3 regions of the Brenneria roseae subsp. americana genome follow, and region 3 is predicted to be linked to each of the others. Evidence: predicted binding sites of a transcription regulator. Region 3 holds the regulator's gene; each other region holds the start of a gene.
What was found. Region 3 encodes Fur, which represses iron uptake genes when iron is present. Its sites were predicted from a motif close to ATAATAATGAGAACNACTATCAA; they were not measured.
Positions count from the first base shown of each region.

Region 1: sodA (superoxide dismutase [Mn]) is a predicted target of Fur. The motif match lies at 3,488-3,510, and genes of this name have one in related genera.
Region 2: B4923_RS08505 (isochorismate synthase) is a predicted target of Fur. The motif match lies at 2,926-2,948, and genes of this name have one in related genera.

Region 1 covers NZ_QDKJ01000007.1:99,459-105,478, reverse strand. The annotation lists gene B4923_RS10690 (YibL family ribosome-associated protein) at 1-315, shown strand, start outside; gene B4923_RS10685 (methyl-accepting chemotaxis protein) at 461-2,353, opposite strand; gene sodA (superoxide dismutase [Mn]) at 2,704-3,330, opposite strand; gene fdhD (formate dehydrogenase accessory sulfurtransferase FdhD) at 3,833-4,678, opposite strand; gene exaC (acetaldehyde dehydrogenase ExaC) at 4,942-6,020, shown strand, end outside.
Region 2 covers NZ_QDKJ01000005.1:241,793-247,812, forward strand. The annotation lists gene fepD (Fe(3+)-siderophore ABC transporter permease) at 1-412, opposite strand, end outside; gene entS (enterobactin transporter EntS) at 549-1,805, shown strand; gene fepB (Fe2+-enterobactin ABC transporter substrate-binding protein) at 1,802-2,815, opposite strand; gene B4923_RS08505 (isochorismate synthase) at 2,993-4,183, shown strand; gene B4923_RS08510 ((2,3-dihydroxybenzoyl)adenylate synthase) at 4,180-5,805, shown strand; gene B4923_RS08515 (isochorismatase) at 5,802-6,020, shown strand, end outside.
Region 3 covers NZ_QDKJ01000004.1:319,768-325,787, forward strand. The annotation lists gene fldA (flavodoxin FldA) at 636-1,163, shown strand; gene fur (ferric iron uptake transcriptional regulator) at 1,489-1,938, shown strand; gene glnS (glutamine--tRNA ligase) at 2,079-3,737, opposite strand; gene nagE (N-acetylglucosamine-specific PTS transporter subunit IIBC) at 3,900-5,396, opposite strand; gene nagB (glucosamine-6-phosphate deaminase) at 5,843-6,020, shown strand, end outside.

The DNA of each region.
Region 1 (6,020 bases), on a different contig from region 3:
GATGCGTTGACTCGCAAGCAAGCCACGTTGCTTGCCCAGGGGGATGCCGAAGCGATAGCCCTTAATCTGGAGGCATGCGAGACGCTGACGGCAGAAATCGAACGTTTGCGAAGTGTACGAGTTCAGAAGCTCAGCCAGGAAGCGCAGAAACTGTCTCGCTTACCCTTCAGCCGCGCCATCACCAAAAAAGAGCAGGCGAATATGGGCGCGTTGAAGAAAAGCGTCCGCGGGCTGGTGGTCGTGCATCCCATGACGGCGCTGGGCCGTGAAATGGAACTGAAAGAGATGACGGGCTACGCGCCGAAGCCATTTTAAGCGGCCATTTTCCCTGGCGCTTTACGCAATCAATCAACGCTATTGGCGGCTGTGTTGTCTGACAGCAAATGTATTTCGATGCACTTACCTCGGTAAGTGCGCAGCCATAACGAACTGCGCACGAGCATAAATGTATCGTTCCTGATTAGGGTTTGTAGTCCAGTTGCGTTGGCGACTGGGAGAAAGCGATGCCGGCTGGCGTTGATTCATCGCGCGTATTGGATAAACGGAAGACGGAAACCGCCTGCTTCAGCAGTGTCGCCTGTTCTTCCAGCGAGTCGGCCGCCGTCGAGGATTGTTCCACCAGTGCGGCATTTTGCTGGGTCGTGCTGTCCATTTCCACGATAGCCTGATTGACCTGCTCGATACCGCGACTCTGTTCATCGGAGGCGGTAGCAATTTCACCCATAATGTCATGCACTTGAGTGACTGACGTCACGATGTCGCTCATGGTTTTGCCTGCGTTGCTGACCAGCACGGCCCCCTGAGTCACCTGACGGACGGATTCGGCGATCAACCCTTCGATTTCTTTCGCGGCTTGCGAACTGCGTTGGGCCAGATTACGCACTTCGCTGGCCACCACGGCGAATCCCCGGCCCTGTTCGCCCGCGCGAGCGGCTTCTACCGCGGCATTCAGCGCCAGGATATTGGTCTGGAAGGCAATGCTGTTGATTACAGAGGTAATTTCTGCAATGCGTTTGGAGCTGTGCTCAATGTCATTCATGGTTTTCACCACGTTGTTGACTTGTTCACCGCCTTGTTTCGCGGTTTGAGACGCGCTGATGACCAGCTTATTGGCGTGGTGCGCGTTATCGGCGTTCTGTTTCACCGTGGCCGTCAACTCTTCCATACTGGCCGCCGTTTGCTCGACCGCCGCCGCCTGTTGCTCGGTGCGTGAAGACAGATCGGTATTACCCGCCACGATTTCGCCTGATGCGGTCGAGATCTGGCTGACGCCGATACGGATTTCATCGATCATGTTATGCAGATTGTCATTCATTTTCGCCATGCTGCTCATCAACTGGCCCAGTTCATCACGGCGAGCGGTCTTGATGGACATAGTGAGATCGCCGGTGGCGATGCGTTCGGCCATATCCAGCGTTTGATGCAGCGGCGTCGTAATTTGGCGGGAAATAAACCAGGAAATCAGCAGCCCAAGCACCAGCGTAATCAGCGTGGTGATGACCATTTGAATTTCGGAAGAACGAATATCCTGCTGAGTGGACTGTAGCTGGTTGTCGAGCAACGTTTCGATCGCGTCGTTCATCTGGTCGGCGATGGTTCCCATCTGCCGGGCTAACGCCACTTCTTCCTCATAGGCAGGCATATACGCCAACGCCCGTTCTTCATAAGTGTTCATGATGCTGAGTACCGGATTAAGAATTTCCTGTTGCTCAGCTGGCAGGTTTTGATACAGAGCGCTCAGCGTCTTTTGTGCATCATCGATCGCGTTCTTCAGATCGCTTTCCGCTTCTCTATCACGGGAAAGAAGAATGCCACGCACATGGTAGCGAATAGCGGTCAATTTCTGGTTGAGTTCGGAAAACTGTAGTTGAAGCGCAAAGTTATACTCATCAGCCTTTAACTGATCATCGAGTTGTTGTAAATATTTTCCTGCTTCCGAGAGGTTCCAGCTTTTGCGGATATCATCTTTTTTATTGATGGCCGCAATGTAGCTTTGCTGAATTTTCTGATATTCGGCAACGGCGGTGGTAATTTGAGAAAGCATCGCGGTGTCATTTCCCCACCAGTCCCATTGCTTTGACTCAGACACCAACTGATTCATGTTATTGATGTGAAGGATATTTTTTTGCATATCTTCAGACTGGTAACTGGCACTATATAGCGCCCGGTAATATTTGGCCTGATTGATTTCTTCACGGATATTGTTGCTTAAATTGGTTTTATCAATACTTTGCTTTAATTCCTCTATGTGTATGACGCCCGCGCCGGCAATGATCGCCGTCATTATTAAGATCAGAAAGAAACCTAATCCTAGTTTTTTACCTACTTTGATATTTTCGAATTTTATCGCCATTCCATTTCTTCCAATCTTTTATGATTTGAATTACCTACTCGGGTGACGCCTGCATTGCGAGTGGTATTGGCACCGTGAGATTGTCGTTTGCTGAAGGATATCTTCACAAAAATCACACGATGGAATTGCACATGAGTTATCGGCAACTTGTATGAAAACTTTATATATACGTGGCGATTAAATAGTTAAAGAAGTGGGAGATAAGAAAGGATTTGTGACGCCGGTAAATAAAAAACCGGAATAACAGTAAGTTATCCCGGTTTATGTCATCAATGGATGTTCCTTTTATCTTTCAGGTTGCCGCCTTCCTGCAACTCGAATTTACAGAATCCTTGATGTCGCGAAAAAGATTATTTTTTCGCTTGCGCAAAACGGCTTGCCGCTTCGTCCCAGTTCACCACGTTCCAGAATGCCTTGATGTAATCCGGACGGCGGTTCTGGTATTTCAGATAGTAAGCGTGTTCCCACACGTCCAGGCCAACGATTGGGTAGCCGGACGCGCCAGAAATCGCTTCACCCATCAGCGGGCTGTCCTGGTTTGCGGTAGAAACCACCGCCAGTTTGCCGTCATCTTTCAGCACCAGCCAGGCCCAGCCAGAACCGAAACGGGTTGCCGCCGCTTGCTCAAATTTTTCTTTGAAAGCGTCAACGCTGCCAAAATCGCGTTCGATTGCGGCTTTCAGGTCGCCAGCCAGTGTCGTACCCAGCTTCAGGCCCTTCCAGAACAGACTGTGGTTTGCGTGACCGCCCGCGTTGTTACGCAAAACGGTTTTTTTCTCTGCCGGCACTTTGTCCAACTGAGCGATCAGCGCTTCAGCTGACAGGCTGGCAAACTCAGGCAGAGATTCCAGCGCTGCATTTGCATTATTGACGTAAGTCTGGTGGTGTTTGGTGTGATGGATTTCCATCGTTTGCTTGTCGAAATGGGGTTCCAGCGCGTCATAAGCATAAGGCAGGGATGGCAGTGAATAACTCATGTTTAGCATCTCCATGGTTGTAGTACTGAAAGTGGTAGTACCGAAAAAGCGTTGTCGTACTGAAAAACACGATTTAAGTACGCCATATTCTCGTACCTATTACGGCGCCCTTTTTTGTTAGCACCGCGTAAGCATTACGTTCATTATAGTTAATTAAATGATATTGAAAATGATTATTCTCGCTCCGGCGTCAAAGGCGAGACGGTTTTAGCCCTGTATAACAGGCGCTTATGTCATTATTTCTCGGGTTAAAAACAAATTGGTCTATACCCGTCATACTTCAAGTTGCATGTGCGTTGGCTGCGCTCAGTCACCCGAATCACTTACCTGAATAAGCTCATCGGGATTAATGAGAGACATCCTGTCTCTCACTGAAGGCCAGCCGTTGGCTGTTCAAATTCGTTCCCGCCGAATTTGTCCTTCCCTTGCCGCCTTCCTGCAACTCGAATTATTTAGGGTATATACCCGTCATCGTTCAAGTCGCAGGTGCGTTTTTTATCTGTCATTCGCGCAACCGTTGAGGGTGGGTATAAATAGTGGAACGGCCCGGTCGACTGAAGCCTGCCAGCGTCAGGTTACAGCGTTCGGCAACCTCAACGGCCAGTGACGTGGCGGCGGACACCGCAAACAGGATCTCTACTCCGCACATGGCGGATTTCTGCACCATTTCATAACTCGCCCGGCTGGAAACCAGCACCGCTCCCTGCCGCCATGGTTGTTTTGCCCGCATGCCAAGCAGTTTATCCAACGCCACATGACGGCCAACGTCTTCACAGCCCCCTTGTAGCGTGCCATCCGGTGTAATCCAGGCGGCGGCATGCGTACAGCCGGTCAACTGCCCTATCTGCTGTACGTTTTTAAGCTGTGCCAGCGCGGTATCAAGGTGACTGAGCGAGAACGTTTGGGTAAACGGCAACGGTGCGACGGGTTTGCCAATTTCGGACAGCTGCTCCACGCCACAGACGCCGCAGCCTGTGCGTCCATCCATTGCCCGGCGGCGTGCTTTCAATCCGGCAAAACGACGGCTCGACAGTTCGATTTGCACTTCGATACCGTTGCACACCGGCAGAACGTCCATCCCATAGATATCTTGTGGCGACGCAATGATGCCTTCCGACAGAGAGAACCCCAGCGCGAACTGTTCCAAATCCTTCGGCGACGCCATCATGACAACATGTGAAATGCCGTTGTAAACCAGCGCGACCGGCACTTCTTCTGCCAGCCAATCGCTCTGCGTCAGTGACAGTGAGCTTTGATGGCGCACGGTGCGCGGCGATACACCGACAGGGACGGTAACCGCTGATGGATGGAGGTTTTTCACCTGACGTACCCGTAAGTTAGCAACCATAAACTATGGAGGGCATTATTTCACCACCGACTGATGGATGCGAGCTTTTCTCCCTGAACGGTGAGCGCCTCCGCAAGGTCATGTATGTTCATGGCGGTACAAATGATAAATTGTGCGTTAACTCGAAGAGTTATCATTCTCCTCGGTTTCTGCCTGTCGGAAACGTAAATCTCTGTGTACGCTTTATTCAACGAATTTCTTCATATTGCCTCTATTTTCACTGCGGCACGGCCGCGCATTTGGACAGCGAAAAGGAGACTGAAATGACACAAGACACCTCTACAGGCCGATTGACATCCGGCGAGTATGGTTCTCTCAATCTGAAAAAACGCTATGACAACTTTATCGGCGGCGCCTGGGTACCCCCTGACGGCGGTCAGTATTTTGTTAACCTGACGCCCATCACCGGTCAGCCTTTATGTGAAGTGGCCAGTTCGACCTCTCGTGACGTTGACTATGCGCTGGATGCTGCCCATAAGGCTAAAGTGGAATGGGGCGCAATGTCTGTGCAAGAGCGGTCGTTAATCCTCAACCGCATTGCTGACCGGATGGAGCAGAACCTTGACCTGCTGGCCAATGTGGAATCCTGGGATAATGGCAAACCCATTCGTGAAACCAGCGGTGCGGATGTCCCTCTGGCTATTGACCACTTTCGTTATTTTGCCGCCTGCATCCGTTCGCAGGAAGGCGCAATCAGTGAAATTGACGGCGATACCGTGGCCTACCATTTCCACGAGCCGCTCGGTGTGGTGGGGCAGATCATTCCCTGGAATTTCCCGCTGTTGATGGCCTGCTGGAAAATGGCGCCGGCGCTGGCCGCAGGAAACTGTATCGTGCTGAAACCGGCCAAGCTGACGCCGATGTCGGTGTTGATCCTGATGGAGCTGATTCAGGATATCCTGCCGCCGGGAGTGATTAACGTCGTTAACGGTTCAGGTAGTGAAATCGGTGAATATCTGGCGACCTCGAAGCGTATCGCCAAAGTGGCGTTTACCGGATCAACAGAAGTGGGCCAGCAAATCATGGGCTATGCCGCGCAGAACGTGACGCCGGTGACGCTGGAACTGGGAGGCAAATCGCCGAATATTTTCTTTGCTGATGTGATGGATAAAGAGGACAGCTTTTTTGACAAAGTGCTGGAAGGGTTCACGCTGTTTGCCTTCAATCAGGGGGAAGTCTGTACCTGTCCGAGCCGGGCGCTGGTGCAGGAATCGATTTACGATCGCTTTATGGAGCGCGCGATCAAGCGCGTCGAATCTATCCGCGTCGGTCATCCGCTGGACAGCAAAACCATGATGGGGGCGCAGGTATCTTCCGGTCAGTTGGATACCATTCTGAACTA
Region 2 (6,020 bases), on a different contig from region 3:
CGGGCAGCGTGGCGCCAAAAAAAGCGATACCGATGACCACCGCGAAACTGGCGCCGGCATTAATGCCTAAAATGCCGGGGTCGGCCAATGGGTTGCGTGTCAGTGCCTGGATAAGCGCCCCGGATACGCCGAGCGCGGCGCCTGCCAGCAATCCGGCCAGCGTGCGCGGTAAACGGGCATCAAGGATAATCGTGCCGTCGGGATGGGAATTATCACCGCTCAATATGTTGATGATGTCGGTAAAGGGAATATTTTTGGCGCCGACGAATAAACTGAGCAGACAGCACAACATCAATAGCAGACTGACGATAGATAAACCGTAGCGCGAATTGCCCGCTATCGTTCCCTTTAAAGAGGCGCGGATCCGGTCTGCGTTATCCCTCTGCGGAAAATGAGTCTTATTGGAATGCATATGCAAATGATTATAATTATCAATATAATTTGATATTGATAATATTAACATGTCTTCATCAGGAACAAAACGCTGGGGTCGATGTCGTTAATTTTTCATTGACGCAATCGGAATGTACAACCGCCGGGGAAAAGCTATGGACAGACCTTCCATTTTGCTTAATTTCAGTTTGCTAAAAAATAACCGTGATTTTCGGGCGCTGTTTTGCGCGCGTTTTATCTCAGTGCTGGCGTTGGGGATGTTGACTGTGGCGGTGCCGGTGCAGATCCAGCAAATGACCGGTTCGACCCTTCAGATCGGGCTGGCGGTGGTGCTGGCTGGCGGCGGTATGTTTATCGGCCTGTTGCTGGGCGGCGTGATGGCGGATCGATATAATCGTCGTCATCTTATCCTGTTCGCCCGCGGCACCTGCGGTGTGGGATTCGCCGGTTTATTCCTGAATACGCTGGCGCCGGAACCTTCGCTACTCCTGCTATGGCTGCTTGCTATATGGGATGGCTTTTTCGGCGCGGTTGGGATGACGGCATTGATGGCCGCGACGCCGGCGCTGGTTGGGCGGGAAAACCTTGGTTCGGCAGGAGCCATCAGTATGCTGACAGTACGATTCGGCGCGGTGGTGTCTCCGGCCATTGCGGGGATGACTATCGCCTGGGGCGATGTGGGATGGAATTACGCGTTAGCCGCCGCCGGAACCTGGTTAACGCTGATCCCGCTAATACGTCTGCCTTCGATGCCCCCTCCGCCGCAGCCCAAGGAGCATCCAGGCCGCGCACTGCTGGCGGGAATGATTTTTTTAAAACAGAATCGGGTTATCGGCGCCGTTGTGTTGATGGGAATGCTGATCAGCCTGACCAGCGCCGTTCGGGTGTTGTTTCCGGCACTGGCTGTCCGCTGGCAGATTGATGCGTTGCATCTGGGCGTGATGTATTCGGCAATACCGTTGGGCGCGGCGTTGGGGGCTTTTACCAGCGGGCGGGTAGCTCAAACTCCGCGGCCCGGTAGATTAATGATCTTCACCGCGGTGGCGGGATTTTTAATCCTCAGTCTGTTCAGTTTGATGCCGTATTTTGTGTTATCGCTGTGCTGTCTGGCAATTTATGGTTATCTCAGCGCGATCAATTCGTTGTTGCAGTTCACTCTGGTGCAAAGTTTGACGCCAAATGCATTGTTGGGTCGTGTTAACGGGCTATGGACAGCGCAGGCCGTAACGGGAGATGCATTTGGCGCTTTGTTGCTTGGCGTCATGGGGACGCAATTGTCGCTACAAACCTCCGGTTTGTTGTTCGGTCTGAGCGCAGCCCTGGCTGGCATCACGCTGGCTACCTTGTCCGGGTCATTGCGGCGGCTTGAACATCCCACTCCGTCGCAACGGGCATCATCGGCGGGTGGTTAATGCGCGGCAAAATACTTTTCCAGCCGATCTAACATATTACTGGCGCTGTAATAGTCCAGACGAAAGGTATCGTTACCCATGGCGTAAACCTGTTTGTTTCTGACTGCCGGTAAATGGGCAACGAACGGGTTGGCGAGCAGTTGCCCGACGCTCTCCTCTTCCGTGGAAAACAGCAGATAGGTGTTACCGTTCAGCCCGTCGGCCAACTTCTCGCCGGATAATTGCACCAGATCCTTGCGCTTGCCCATACTGTAGTTGCCACGCACCTCGTCAGGTATCGCCGCAAGTTCGAAACCCAACTGTTGCAACAACTGGCCTTGCGCAGAGTCGGCGGTCCATAAATTGGCGCCTTTGCCGTCTTCCCGCCAGACAAAGGCGCTGACAGGTTGCGGAGGTAAATTCAAACGTTGCTTCACGGCGTTCAACTGGTTATCGAATTTCGCGATCACCGCCTCAGCCTGCTCTTCGTGTCCGGTCGCATAGCCCAACTGAAGAGCCAATTCCTGCCAGCTTTTATCATCATAATTGATCACCAATACCGGCGCGATAGCGCTAAGCTGCTGACGCAGCGTCAGGGCGGAGTCGCCTCCCGTGGCGGCGACCACAATCAGGTCCGGCGCTTCATTGGCGATCGCTTCGGCATTGGGTTTGGTTTCATAGATTTTTTTTACTTTACGCTCAAGGGCGATAGCGCTCCACTGTCGCAGGAATCCCTGACTATCCGAAATACGGCTGCCTGGGCTGGTGGCGGAACTGGCAATGACCGGCGCGTCAATCGCCAACAAGGTGCCGGTGACGGTGACGCTGGTGGAAACAATACGCTGCGGCTGTTCCTTAAGCGTGACGGTGCTGTCAAGGGTCTGAATCTGCCGCGGCCAGCCTTTGGATGTTATGTTGCCCTGTTCCGCCGCCACGCCGCTGTCGGTTTGTCCGTCGCAGGCGCTCAGTATCAATGCGAACAAGGGCAGCAACACACCGCGCCATGCCGGTAAATAAAATGCCGTTCTCATCACTTAAACCTCATTATCTATTAAACATAAAATGCGGGAACGTGAAGCGAGCTTTCCTATATTGACAATTATTGACAATGCAGAAACATCGTTCTAAGTTGTTACTTAAATTAATAATGATAATGGTTATCAAAATCATTATCATTCTTATAATATGGGAGGTTGCGAGTGTACCGTTTGATTAGGGACAATTTTACGCAAGAGGAGAGGGGCGTTTGGAAGCCAGATTCAGGATTCTTTTTCAGTTCGCTCTCCCGCAGCCTGTATACACAGGGTTGCTTTATGTCACTGGCGACCCCCGCCAGAGATGGCTTTAATACTTCTGGCGAATTTCAGCGAACCCTGCAACAAGCATTTGCGCGTGCCAGAGCGGAAGGTATTGCCGAACCTGTACTTGTCGGCGCCATCCCCTTTGATACCTCGCGTCCTTCGGCGCTGTTTATTCCCCAGCAAAGTCACTGGTTTTGCCGCGACGATTTTACCATGCCATCGCTCAATGATTGTCCTCCATTGGCGGATATTGTTACAACCCAACCACGGCCAGACAAGGATGTTTTTATCGATTTAGTGAGTCAGGCTGTGAATGCGACGCGAGAGGACAACATCACCAAAGTCGTGCTATCCCGCCTGCTGGATATCGAACTCAGCGCGCCGGTCGATCATCGGGTGCTGTTAGCGCGCTTGCTCGCTCGTGAACCTGACGCCTATCACTTTTATGTTCCGCTGGATGATGGCGCGTTGCTGGGCGCCAGTCCTGAGTTGTTGTTACGTAAGTCGGGCCGCCAGTTATATTCCAAACCGCTGGCAGGATCCGCCGCTCGGGCTATCGATTCGCAAGCGGATCGGCGCGTGGGGCAACAATTGCTGGATTCGGTAAAAGATAGTTATGAGCATCAGGTGGTGATTAACGAGATGCGCCGGGTACTGACGCCTTGCTGTCGCCAATTGCATGTACCTGAAACGCCGGAACTGCTTTCTACCGCCACATTGTGGCATTTGGCGAGCGCCATCAGCGGTGAAGCGGTTGCTGAAACTGACAGCGCATTGTCGTTGGCCTGTTTGCTTCATCCTACGCCGGCATTATGCGGTTACCCGACCGATACGGCTCGGCAACTCATCGCCAGCCTTGAACCCTTCGAACGCGGATTATTCGGCGGCATTGTCGGCTGGAGCGACGCGCAGGGCAACGGCGAATGGGTGGTGACGATTCGTTGCGGCGAGGTGCGTGGAAATAGCGTAACGCTGTTCGCCGGTGCCGGCATCGTGCCGGATTCTCAGCCGCTTTGCGAATGGAATGAAACCGGCGTGAAGCTGAGCACCATGCTGCGCGCCTTTGGCATGACGAATGATCAGGAGTGTGTCGCATGATCGTTGAGTTCAATCGCTGGCCTGCCGAGCAGGAGCAGCGCTACCGCGCATGCGGCTATTGGATCGATCGTCCGTTGTGCGACATTTTCCTGCGGCATAAAGACAGTGACGCGCTGGCGTTGATCGACGGCGAACGTCACTTCAGTTATCGCGAGTTAAACCAAAGCGTTAATCGGCTGGCTGGGGCGCTGGCGCGACAGGGTGTGCGACGCGGACAAACGGCTCTGGTGCAGCTAGGCAACATCGCCGAGTTTTACCTGACCTATTTCGCGTTGCTGCGTATTGGGGTGCTGCCGGTAAATGCCTTATTCAATCATCAGCGCAGTGAACTGAGCGCTTATGTGGAACAGATAACGCCAGCGCTGCTGATTGTCGATCGCAGTCATAATCTGTTTCATGACGACGCGTTCATTGATGAGTTACGGCGCATCAGCCCTGATTTACAGCATGTAATCCTGCGCGGTGAGGAAAATCCTGAATACGATTTGCAACAACTGCTACAGCAAACGGACAGCGATGACGCATGCTCGCCGACGCCGCCGGATGAGGTCGCTTTTTTCCAACTCTCCGGCGGCAGTACCGGCACGCCGAAGCTGATCCCGCGTACGCACAATGATTATTACTACAGCATCCGCGCCAGCGTGGATATCTGTCGTTTTGATGCGAATACCCGCTATCTGTGCGCTTTACCCGCCGCGCATAATTATCCGTTAAGTTCTCCGGGCGCGCTGGGGGTATTTTACGCGGGGGGAACGGTGGTGATGGCGACCGATCCCAGCGCCACCCACTGTTTTCCGTTGATCGAACGGCATCAGGTGAATGTGACTGCGCTGGTTCCGCCTGCGGTAACGCTATGGCTGGAAGCAGTTGCTCTGGCGGGACAACGTCATGCATTGCGGAGCCTGAAGCTTTTGCAGGTTGGCGGCGCACGGCTGAATGAAGCGTTGGCGCGACGCATTCCCCGCGAACTGGGGTGCCAGCTACAGCAGGTTTTCGGCATGGCGGAAGGGCTGGTGAACTACACCCGGCTGGACGACGACGATGAGCGTATTTTCACCACCCAGGGGTGCCCCATCAGCGTGGATGACGAAGTCTGGGTGGCCGATGCCGCCGGCAACCCCCAACCGCACGGACAGGCTGGGCGCCTGATGACCCGCGGCCCCTACACCTTTCGTGGCTATTACCGCAGTCCGCAGCATAACCGGCAGGTATTTGATGAACAGGGCTTCTACTGCTCCGGCGATGTGGTGATCCAGCGCGAGGACGGCTACCTGCAGGTGGTGGGGCGGGAGAAAGATCAGATTAATCGCGGCGGCGAAAAGATTGCCGCCGAGGAGATTGAAAACCTGCTTTTACGTCATCCGCTGGTGATCAACGCCGCGCTGGTGGCGATCCCCGACCCGCTGATGGGGGAAAAAAGCTGCGCTTTCGTCGTTTGCCGGGAAGCGATCAAATCCGTGGCGCTGCGCCGCCATCTGCGCGAGCAGGGCATTGCCGATTACAAATTGCCGGATCGTTTTGCCAGTCTGCCGGCGTTACCGGAAACGCCGGTGGGTAAAGTTGATAAACAGCGTTTACGCGAGATGGCGCAGCAGCTTATCCCGCAGGAGAGTCATCCATGAGTATTCCCAAACTGAATAGCTACCCTCTGCCGTCGGCGGAGGCGTTGCCCGATAACAAGGTGAGCTGGCCGCTGGAAACGGCGCGGGCGGCGTTGCTGATCCATGATATGCAGCACTACTTTCTTAATTTCTGGGGGGAGAACAGCCCGCTGATCTCCCGGCTTATCGACAATATTGCGCGCCTGAAAAACTTTTGCCGTCAGCGCGGCATTCCG
Region 3 (6,020 bases):
ACCCCGAAAGATAATATTCCGATTGCCGATAAAATTTAAACTTTTCAATTTCATACGGCCATACTACATATAGCTTATCATCTTCGTCATGATGATATTTGTTTAAAAATCCAACACACATCTCATGATTTGCCGAAAATTGTCCGGCTAGTAACCTGATAACGTGACAAAATTAGCGTAAAAGACGAAAAGATAAAATCAAAATGGCATTTCATTATTCTTTAAGCAAAAAATATAACATTTTATTTTTTAGCACACCGATTTTAATATTTCATTCGCACGCTAACATTTCAATAGGATAAAGAATAAGTGGATATGAGAAATAACCGCCTGATATTTCCCATTCCCTCCTTCAACCAATTCCGCATGCCTGTGACAACCTTACCGCGCTGTGCGTCATCAACCATCCCCTCGTTTAAAGACGATGGCAGCATGATTGACATTGCCACTCGCATACCAGATTGCCTTGAATATGCGTGTGTTAACCAACGCCAAACCGAAGTGGATAAAACCTCACCCAATTTACGTATCCTTACCGATACGAGTTTCTCATGCAGGTTGTGTCTGTTATTATGAGCCGATAAGTGGGTGAGACATGGCACCATACCATTAAGAATCAAGAGGTTATTTAATTCATGGCACTGATAGGCATTTTCTTTGGCAGTGATACTGGCAATACTGAAAACATTGCCAAGACGATCCAACAGCAGCTGGGCACCGACGTTGCTGAAGTTCATGACATCGCCAAAAGCAGTAAAGAAGATCTCGAAGCTTTCGATATCCTGCTGTTGGGTATTCCGACCTGGTATTATGGTGAAGCCCAATGCGACTGGGATGACTTTTTCCCGACGCTGGAAGAGATCGATTTCACCGGCAAACTGGTTGCCCTGTTTGGCTGTGGCGATCAGGAAGATTATGCAGAATACTTCTGCGATGCCATGGGCACCATTCGTGACATCATCGAGCCACGCGGTGCGACCATTGTCGGGCACTGGCCGACAGAAGGTTATTACTTTGAAGCATCGAAAGGTCTGGCGGATGACAACCATTTCATCGGTCTGGCCATTGACGAAGATCGTCAACCTGAACTGACCAGCGAACGCGTAACGACCTGGGTTAAACAGATCAGCGAAGAGTTGAACCTGAAAGAGCTGGTTGGTTAATATTGTTTCTGGCCCTGATAGCACGATCAGGGTCAGATCAATAGGAAAAACCTTTCATAATAATTGACACATTTTTTTAACTTCCCGCCATAAACCTGTACAATAAACCCATCGGTTTTGTACGTGCATGAATGTTTCTTCATTTATCAACAACACATTGCGTCAATACCTATAATAGGTGTAGGGACAACATTGTTAACATTCCATGGTTTCCATTTTGCATGCACGGTTCTATAATTGGGACGCTATTACATTTTTTGAGCCGACCGATGTCATAGGCTAGATAGCCTCCATTGATATAAGTAAGCAACAGGACTAAATCCGCATGACTGACAATAACACCGCATTAAAGAAGGCCGGCCTGAAAGTCACTCTTCCAAGACTGAAAATTCTGGAAGTATTGCAGGACCCAGAGTGCCATCACGTCAGTGCGGAAGATTTATACAAAAAACTGATTGATATGGGCGAAGAAATTGGTCTGGCGACCGTTTATCGCGTACTTAATCAGTTTGATGATGCTGGTATTGTCACCCGCCATAATTTTGAAGGTGGTAAATCAGTTTTTGAATTGACTCAACAACATCATCATGACCATCTGATTTGCCTGGATTGTGGCAAAGTCATTGAATTCCGCGATGAATATATTGAAGCGCGTCAGCGCGAAATCGCAGAAAGACATGGTATCAAACTGACAAACCACAGTTTGTATCTGTATGGCCATTGCAGCGCAGGGGATTGCCGTGAAGACGAAACCCTGCACGATGCAAGAAGATAAATCGACCGCATAAAAAATCCGCCGGAGCGACTTTTAACGTCGCCTGCGACGGCCCGCAGGGTGACGGGCAGGATCGCCCGTCATAAAATAAAACCGCCTCGGCGGTTTTATTTTTATATTACCGGGTACTCTGTTCGGCATTAGCCGACCCAGGTATCCCGCAAGCCGGCAGTACGGTTAAACACCAGATGCTCTGCACTGGAGTAAACACGATCTGCGCAGAAATAACCTTCTCGTTCAAACTGATAGGCCTTCTCTGCTTCAGCCTGCGCCAGGCTGGCTTCGACAAATCCATAAGTAATCTTCAGTGAATCCGGGTTAATGGTGGACAGGAAATCCTCCGCCGCGGCCGGGTTCGCGACGCTGAACAAACGATCATACAGACGGAATTCTGCCGGCAACGCATGGGCTGCTGACACCCAATGAATCACCCCTTTCACTTTGCGGCCATCTGCCGGATCTTTACTTAACGTTTCAGGATCGTAGCTGCAATAAATAGCGGTGATCGTGCCCTGCTCGTCTTTCTCGATACGTTCGGCTCTGACCACGTAAGCATTACGCAGGCGAACTTCTTTACCCAGCACCAAACGTTTGTATTGCTTGTTGGCTTCTTCACGGAAGTCGGCGCGATCGATATAAATCTCACGGCTGAACGCGACCTGGCGAGTCCCCATCTCCGGCTTATTCGGATGATTTGGCATGGTAACCCACTCTTCATGGTCTGAAGGCAGGCTTTCAATAATCAGCTTCACCGGATCCAGAACCGCCATGGCACGCGGCGCATTTTCGTTCAGATCGTCGCGGATACAGGATTCCAACGCCGCCATTTCGACGTTATTATCCTGCTTGGTAATCCCGATGCGAACACAGAACTCACGGATAGACGCCGCACTATAACCGCGACGACGCAAACCAGAAATGGTTGGCATACGCGGATCGTCCCATCCCTCGACAACCTTTTCCTCGACCAGCAGATTCAACTTGCGCTTGGACATGATGGCATATTCAAGATTCAGGCGAGAAAACTCATACTGACGTGGATGGCAAGGAACCGTAATGTTGTCCAGTACCCAGTCATACAAACGACGATTATCCTGGAATTCCAACGTACACAGGGAGTGCGTCACGCCTTCCAGCGCATCGGAAATGCAGTGGGTAAAGTCATACATCGGGTAGATGCACCACTTGTTGCCGGTCTGATGATGCTCAGCGAACTTGATACGATAGAGAACCGGGTCGCGCATAACGATAAATGACGATGCCATATCAATCTTGGCACGCAGACAAGCGGTTCCTTCAGCAAAACCGCCGTTACGCATTTTTTCAAACAGAGCGAGGTTTTCCTGTACGGTACGATCGCGATAAGGGCTGTTTTTCCCTGGCGACGTCAGCGTACCGCGGTATTCCCGGATCTGTTCCGGCGTCAGTTCATCAACGTATGCCAGTCCTTTACTAATCAACTCAACCGCATACAGGTGCAACTGATCGAAATAGTCGGAAGAATAGCGAACCTCACCGCTCCATGAGAATCCCAGCCACTCTACGTCACGTTTGATCGACTCAACGTATTCAATATCTTCTTTTACCGGGTTGGTATCGTCAAAGCGCAGATTGCACTGCCCATTGTAATCGCGTGCAATGCCAAAATTCAGACAGATAGACTTCGCATGGCCAATATGCAGATAGCCGTTAGGCTCTGGCGGAAAACGCGTCTGGATATGATCATGCTTACCGGATGCCAAATCTTCATCAATAATCTGACGGATAAAGTTAGTTGGGCGGGCTTCAGCCTCACTCATGCTTGATTCCTCAAATGCTAAAACGACATATAACCGCTAATGATCCAACAAGCTACGTCGGGAAACAACCGTTAGTTTCATTTAATTATTAATGATGAAAAAAACGGGGTGAGATTGTGATCTCACCCCGTAAATTTATAGCAAACCATCACTGTGTGACGTTTATTGCTCTTTGCTGACGCTCTTCAGCGCAGAAGCAATGGATTCCGCCTGCGTCCCCACCACTATCTGAACGCTCTGCTTATTCAGGCGGATAACGCCCGCGGCACCGAGTCGTTTGGCCTGAGCTTCATCAACCAGACCGGAATCCACCACATTCAGACGCAAGCGCGTGATACAGGCGTCAATCCCAACCAGATTATCTTTACCACCAAGCGCCGCCAGATAACCACGAGCCAGTTGGTTGGAATCCTGGGCGGCGGATGTTGCAGGCGTCGTGTTGACGTTATATCCATCGGCTTCGCTGCCGCTGACGGACAGTTCACGCCCGGGCGTCAGCAGGTTGAAACGAGTGATGGTAAAGCGGAACACCAGATAGTAAACACCAAAGAACACCAGTCCCTGTGGTATCAACATATACCAATGCGTCGCCAATGGGTTACGCGACGACAGCATCATATCCACCAGACCGGCGCTGAACCCGAAACCGGCTATCCAATGCATACTGGCCGCAATGAACACGGAAATCCCGGTGAGCAACGCATGCAGGAAATACAGCACCGGCGCGACAAACATAAAGGAGAATTCGAGCGGTTCGGTGATCCCGGTGAAGAAGGAGGCAAATGCCGCCGCGATCATAATCCCGGCAACTTTGTTCTTATTCTCAGGACGCGCGCAGTGATAAATCGCCAATGCGGCACCAGGCAGACCAAACATCATAATGGGGAAGAAGCCTGCCTGATAACGTCCGGTGATCCCCACAACCGCTTTACCCGCATCGATGGACTGCTGCCCGGCAAGGAAATTCGGGATATCGTTAATCCCGGCGACATCAAACCAGAACACCGAATTCAGGGCATGATGCAAACCAACCGGAATCAACAAGCGGTTAAAGAACGCATAGATCCCTGCGCCAGCCGAGCCCAATTGCTGAATGTGTTCACCAAAGGCCACCAGCGCATTGTAAATGGCTGGCCACACATACATCAAAATGAATGCAACCAGAATCATCAGGAACGATGTCAGGATGGGAACCAGACGGCGTCCGCTGAAAAATGACAGCGCTTTCGGTAATTCAACCCGACTAAAACGGTTATACAGTTCCGCTGAAATAATACCGATCAGAATACCAATAAACTGGTTTTCAATTTTCCCGAAAGCCGCAGGCACCTGATCGACCGGGATCTTCTGAATCATGGAGACTGCCGCCGGCGAACAGAGCGTGGTCAATACCAGATAGCCGACAAAACCGGTAAGTGCGGCTGCACCGTCTTTATCTTTCGACATGCCATACGCAACGCCCACAGCGAACAGCACCGCCATATGCTCAATAATGGCCGCACCTGATTTGATAAACAGAGCCGCCAGCGCATTTTCACTCCCCCAGCCCACCGGATCTATCCAGTAGCCGACACCCATCAGGATAGCGGCGGCAGGCAGCGTCGCGACTGGTACCATCAACGCCCGCCCAACCTTTTGTAAATAGCCTAGAATACTCACCTTTTCCTCTCTTCCCCTAGGGGTAAACAAAACTGCCGGTTAGATTTGCTCACTGCCGGGTCAAACCATCGTGTATGGCTTTGGCATGGAGTGTAAGAAAAATATTTCGCTACGCAAATTAAACCCTAGCATTATGTGATAACAATCACTAAAAAATCGCATACAAAAAGTTTATACCTGAATAAAACGCCAACTTATTTCAAGACAAAAAAAAACAAGGTACACTGATACTCAGTTTTAATCCCGGCATTGAAACGCGCCAATGGCGCGATTTAGCCTAATACTTATTTTATTCCCTATCGTTCTCAAGGTGCGGTAAGGCGGCAATAAAACCCGTTCCAGGAAATCAGGATAGCCGGAGGAACGGGAAAACGCAGGAAGCCGCCATATCGGCCACTTGAAAAAAGATGACGGGATCACCCATTGAGTAAACCAGGAGAGCACTGATGAGACTCATTCCCTTAAATACCACAGCGGAAGTCGGCAAATGGGCCGCACGTTATATCGTCCAGAGAATCAACGACTTTAATCCCAGCGCCAGCCGACCTTTTATTCTCGGGCTCCCTACTGGCAGTTCACCGCTGGAAGCCTATAAGGCGCTGATTTCAATGCATCAAGCCGGTT